One region of the Lysinibacillus sp. GbtcB16 genome, then DNA from elsewhere that is predicted to be linked to it. Evidence: riboswitches for the same ligand, from Rfam matches in the RefSeq annotation. Region 1 holds a riboswitch; the other holds the start of a gene.
The links. A riboswitch is a leader RNA that binds a small molecule or an ion and turns the genes downstream of it on or off. The one in region 1 is predicted to bind lysine.
Positions count from the first base shown of each region.

Region 2: it holds a riboswitch for lysine, as region 1 does, so the genes downstream of both, KVT27_RS18055 (amino acid permease) here and KVT27_RS12980 (aspartate kinase) in region 1, are expected to answer to the same signal.

Region 1 covers NZ_JAGXJV010000002.1:225,824-229,026, forward strand. Annotated here, with positions in the region: gene uvrC (excinuclease ABC subunit UvrC) at 1-1,458, shown strand, start outside; lysine riboswitch at 1,551-1,729, shown strand; gene KVT27_RS12980 (aspartate kinase) at 1,861-3,087, shown strand; gene KVT27_RS12985 (YslB family protein) at 3,178-3,203, opposite strand, start outside.
Region 2 covers NZ_JAGXJV010000006.1:3,086-6,288, forward strand. Annotated here, with positions in the region: gene KVT27_RS18045 (hypothetical protein) at 1-186, shown strand, start outside; gene KVT27_RS18050 (CynX/NimT family MFS transporter) at 244-1,476, opposite strand; lysine riboswitch at 1,628-1,804, shown strand; gene KVT27_RS18055 (amino acid permease) at 1,887-3,203, shown strand, end outside.

The sequences.
Region 1 (3,203 bases):
CTAATTACGACACGTAAAGTAAAAAAGGATAAGGCTAAATATTTTGGACCGTATCCCAATGCCTATGCGGCAAGCGAAACAAAGAAGCTGTTGGACCGTTTATATCCACTACGAAAATGTGTGCAGCTACCTTCAAAAGTTTGTTTGTATTATCATATGGGTCAATGTATAGCACCTTGTGTGAAAGAAATTGATAGTCATGTTTATCAGGAAATGATTGAGGATATGACGAAGTTTCTAAACGGCGGTGTGGAGGCAGTCAAAAAGGAGCTTGAAGTAAAAATGCTTGCGGCTGCCGAAAACTTAGAGTTTGAACGAGCTAAGGAGTTTCGTGATCAAATCGCCCATATTGATACAGTTATGCAGAAGCAAAAAATAGTATCAAGTGACACTACTAACCGTGATGTTTTTGGCTATGCTGTGGAAAAAGGATGGATGTGTGTTCAGGTTTTCTTCATTCGGCAAGGTAAACTGATCGAGCGAGATGTTTCTATTTTCCCGATCTATCAAGACGCAGAGGAAGAGTTCCTAACATTTGTGGGACGGTTTTATGAAAAACCAGAGCATATTAAGCCAAAAGAAGTTTTTATTCCGCAAGCAATTGATGGTGCCATTTTAACAGAATTGTTAGGTATCAAAGTTCTTACGCCAAAAAGAGGTCAAAAAAAGGAGTTGGTAGATTTAGCGACGAAAAATGCTGAAATTGCAGTGTCCGCTAAATTCCAGCTTATCGAACGGCAGGAAGAACGTACTATTGGTGCATGCGAGGCACTTGGTGATGCGATGGGCATAACGACACCATTACGAATTGAAGCTTTTGATAATAGTCATATGCATGGAACAGATGCCGTATCTGCAATGGTTGTTTTCGTTGATGGCAAACCCGCCAAAAAGGAATATCGCAAATATAAAACCCGTACAGCAGCCAAGCATGATGATTATGGTGCTATGCAAGAGGTAATTCGTCGACGCTATATCCGTGTTTTGAAGGAAGGTCTTCCATTACCAGATTTAGTGCTAATTGATGGTGGTAAAGGTCAAATGGAAGTTGCGCGTGAAGTATTAGAGGATGAATTAGGACTAGTTATACCTATTGCTGGTTTAGCAAAGGATGACAAGCATAATACATCCCAGCTATTGTTTGGTGATCCACCAGAGGTCATTGCCTTAAAACGCACAAGTGACGGCTTTTATTTATTGCAGCGAATACAAGATGAAGTCCATCGTTTTGCGATTACCTTCTTGCGTCAACAGCATGAAAAGCATGCTATCCAATCTGTGCTGGATCAAATTGAAGGTGTCGGTCCAAAACGAAAACAGCAGTTACTGAAACACTTTGGTTCCGTGAAGAAAATACGGGAGGCTAGTGAGCTAGCTTTACAGGAAGCTGGGATGCCAGCTAATTTAGCAAATCAGATTTATGCCTATTTTCAGCAGGAGTCATTGTCAAAGGAATAGACATATGCTAAGGTTGTAAATAACATTGTGATCCAATGTTAACAGCCCACTTGTTAGATGAGGGCGGAAAAATTTAATATAATCACTTTTAAGGTGATGATAGAGGTGCAAGATTCAAAAGTAGCGCAAAAGAGGATGAACAAATCCTAAGACATTGCGTGAAAGGGGAGCTTGCCGAAGTACAGCATTGTTGTTTCCGCTGTTGTACTGGTTTTGCATTTAAAAAATGTAAGACTGTCGATTCTAAACGTTTCGGAGAGCTATCACACATGCGCAAGTTTTGTTATTGTACATGTTATAGGCAGCTTTCACGTTTTGTGAAGGCTGCCTTTTTAGTTTTCTAGAGGCTGTTTTACACCTCATTTTAGGTGAATTACATGACTGGAAAGGAGAACAAAAGAAATGTCTAGAATAGTGATGAAATTTGGAGGGGCTGCTTTAGCATCGCCCGAACAAATTCAAGATGCTGCTCGAAAAGCAATTGCTGAAAGAGATAGAGGGTTCGATGTGGTAGTAGTAGTTGGTGCGATGAGACAAACGATACAGGATGTGAAAATGAGCGTACTTCATTTCACGGATGATGTGTCAAAACGTGAATTAGATGCAGCTGTATCTTCATGCTCTCAGTTATCCAGCTCCGTGTTTGCCATTGCAATACAAGAAGCTGGCTATAATGCGGTGTCACTAACAGGCTGGCAGGCTGGCATTTGCACGGATCCTATGCATAGTCATGCAAGGATCAATCATATCGATGTTAGCCGTATCGATGAGCATTTGCTGCAAGGACAAATCGTCGTTATTGCTGGAGATCAAGGCATTGATAATGACCAAAATATAACAACGCTTGGGAAAGGTGGAACGGAAACGACAGCCGTTGCACTTGCTGTTGCATTAGATGCTGAGCGGACAGACATTTACACGAATGTTGATGGTGTGTATACAGCAGATCCACGCTTTGTTGTAAAGGCGCAAAAACTACAGGAAATATCCTATGATGAAATGTTAGAGATAGCACATTTAGGATCACACATCATTCATCCACGTGCAGTGGAGTTAGCTAAAAAGTTCCAAATGCCAGTGATCATACGCTCTAGTTTAGTGGAGTCAGTAGGTACTTTATTGAAGGAGGAAGTAGAGATGGAGAAAAATTTAGTAGTGCGTGGTGTGGCCTTTGAATCAGATGTTATTCGTTTAACAATTGGGTATGATGCTTATTCACATGCTTCATTAGCGGATATATTTTCAACTCTTGCTGAAAATCGCATCAACGTGGATATCATTGTTCAAGCAATCATTGATGGATTAAAACCAACTGTGTCCTTTTCGATTTTGAAAGAAGAATTTGCAGAAGCTTTACGTGTTTTAGAGGATAGTAAAGTATCACTTGGCTTTAGCTTTGCTGATTTCGAAATTGGATTAGCGAAAGTTTCGATAGTTGGCTCCGGTATGGTCTCGAATCCAGGTGTCGCTGCTCGCATGTTCGATCGTTTACGTCGTGAAAATATCCCTGTGAAGATGGTGAGCACCTCAGAAATTAAAGTGTCTGTTGTAGTACCGCAGGATGAAATGATTCGTGCAGCAAATGCATTGCATGATGAATTTAATTTAGAGCAGGCTCTTTACATATAATAATAGAAGAAACAGCATTTTCTGTAATTGTCCGAAATAAAAGGAAGGATTGTCATCCCGTTTATTGTATGGGAGACAATCCTTTTTTTGTTATTCTGTTGGAATCGTATGCATAA
Region 2 (3,203 bases), on a different contig from region 1:
GAGGATGATGAGCTTGAATGGGAGGAAGATACGCCTAGAGGCTATGAACCAGAAGCTTTTTTAGGCTATTATTATTTTAGTTTTTTACTCCTTCAAGAGGCAATCCCTGTTTTTACTGCTATTAAGGCACGTTCCAAGAGCATAGCAGAGGAAATTGAGGAACTGCTAGCCTTACTAAAACATTAAAAAAAGAAATGTTATATAGATAAAGCAGATGGGCTCAGCTTCCCCATCTGCTTAAATTTAATGGACATATTCATCTTTAGAAGCTCGCATGGAACATAAGAAGAGTGTTATAGCTACAACAACAAAGAGCCAACCTGCAATATTCCATCCACCAAATAAATCATGGAGGTATCCGAAAAGAATCGGCCCAATGGCAGCGAATAAATAGCCCAATGATTGTGCAAACCCTGATAGATCAGCGGCTTCAAATGCTGTACGCGTACGGAGTGTAAAGAACATCATTGCTAATGCGAATGAAGCTCCACCTGCTAAACCTAGAAGGATCATCCATAATATCCCCAACGTTGTCCATTCCATTACAACGCCGACAAATCCTACTAAATAAAACGATGTAAACATAAGGACAAGTGGTCTTTGTGAAGTCATTTTACCAGCAATAATGGGGACAGCCAATGCCATGGGGACTTGTGAGAATTGCATTATGGAAAACATCCATCCAGCTTTATCAGGAGCCAATCCTTGCGCAATATAAATTTCAGGAATCCAAGCTGCTGTCGTATAAAATAATAAAGATTGTAAGCCCATTGCACCGGTTACTGCCCATGTAACAGGTGATTTATAAAGAGGTTTACCTGTTTTTTTTGCCGTAGTAGCTGGTTCTGGCTTATTCAATTTCAATTGAGGTATCCAAATTAAAATCGTTAATACGACTAATATAAGCGCCACAGCCAATGCTCCTTGCCAACCTAGTGAAGAATTAGCTATTGGATAACTAATACCTGCTCCAAGTCCAGCCGTTAAGTTCATAGACATAGTAAAAAATGCCATTAGTAACCCTACATGGTATGGAAATTTTAATTTTAATAAACCTGGAATCAACACATTTCCAAATGATATGGCTACGCCAATGAGCACTGTGCCAAATACAAGTAACCCTGTTGTACCAAGGGAGCGTAGTACAATTCCTAAGGCCAATAAAATAGTGGATAAAAATAAGGTTAGCTCAAGCCCAAGTTTTCGTGCTACAACTGGTGCGAACGGTGATATAATGGCAAAAGCAAGCAATGGAATAGTTGTCAAAAAACCGGCTAGAACATTGGAAATACCAAGATCGTCACGGATAAAGGATACAATTGGACCCACAACAGTTAGTGGCATTCGTAATGTAGACGCTATAAATATTATTCCAAAAACTAATAATAAGGTTGTTCCCTTCCAGCTAATTTTTCTGCTCGGGTAGCTGGCGGAATGATCATGTAAAGTCAAAATAATTCCCCCTGTTATAACCATTCTAATTGAACTACTATAACACTTTATCACACTATTAAAAATAGTGGAAAATTCACAAAATACAAAACATTAATGGTTATATTGAAATGTCTTAGGTCTTATGTTAGTATAGTAAACATCATAAATTTAATAATTATATGCCTCATGTTTGTAATGAGGTAGAGGTCGCGATATTTATAAGTAAGCTAATTGAAATGACAAGCATTGAAGAGATTAGTTGAAAGGAAATATTGCCGAAGTGTGAGGGGACTTGAAAACCTCATGCTGGGGCTGTATCCGAAAGGAACAGAACTGTCACGTTTGTACAACGTGTTGAGCTATCGTTTAGGAAAAACTGAGGATTAACTTAGCCATCACATTGTTCATGTGATGGCATTTTTTTGCCTCATAAATAGGAAGGAAGCTATATCGTGAGTGAAATAAAAGTAAATCAGCTCGGCCATAAAGCACCGAAGCTGAAAAAAGAATTAAAAAGCCGTCATATCACAATGATTTCTTTAGGCGGTACAATTGGTACAGGGCTATTTTTAGCCAGTGGTGGTGCCATTGCACAAGCAGGACCGGGAGGCGCATTGCTTGCCTATGCGTTAATCGGTATTATGGTATATTTTTTAATGACAAGTTTAGGGGAAATGGCTGCCTATATGCCGTCCTCGGGTTCTTTTAGTACGTATGCGACAAAATTTGTAGATCCCGCTCTAGGCTTTGCACTAGGTTGGAACTATTGGTATAACTGGGCAATTACGATTGCAGCCGAAATTGCGGCAGTGTCATTAATTATGAAATATTGGTTCCCAGATAGCTCATCAGCACTTTGGACAGTATTATTTATTGTAATTGTACTGACATTTAATTTATTGTCTGTAAAGAGCTATGGCGAAAGTGAATATTGGTTTGCGATGATAAAAGTGGCTACGGTCATTGTATTTATTATTATTAGCATATTAATGATTTTTGGTATTTTAGGTGGACAGGCACCAGTTGGTTTTACAAATTTCTTTATTAGTGATGGACCATTCCATGGTGGCTTTCTTGCTACATTTGGTATTTTCCTTGCAGCAGGATTTTCATTCCAAGGAACAGAGCTACTTGGGGTAACTGCAGGGGAAACAGATGATCCTGGAAAAAATATTCCGAAGGCAGTAAAATCGGTGTTTTGGCGTATTATTTTATTTTATATTTTAGCTATTGCTGCTATAGGGATGTTGATTCCATTCACAGATGAGCGCTTATTATCGGAGGATATCGCTGTATCACCATTTACGCTCGTGTTTGATCGTTTAGGCATTGCTTTTGCTGCCTCCTTAATGAATGCCATTATTTTAACAGCTATGCTATCAGCAGGTAATTCTGGACTATATGCATCTTCACGTATGCTATGGCAATTAGCGGTGGATGGTCATGCTCCTAAATTCTTTGCAAAGCTAAGTCGTCGAGGTATTCCGATTTATGCATTGATCGCAACATTAGCTGTAGGCTGTGTAGCGTTTTTAGCATCATTCTTTGGTGATGGGGTAGTTTATATCTGGCTTTTAAATGCCTCTGGGATGTCAGGTTTTATTGCTTGGCTAGGTATTGCATTTAGTCATTATCGTTTCCGTCGTGCTTTCGAAGCGCAAGGCTTAGATCCAAAGCTATTACCGTATAAAGCAAAGCTATACCCATTCGGTCCACTATTCGCCTTTACTATTTGTATGATTGTTGTAATTGGACAGAATTACACAGCG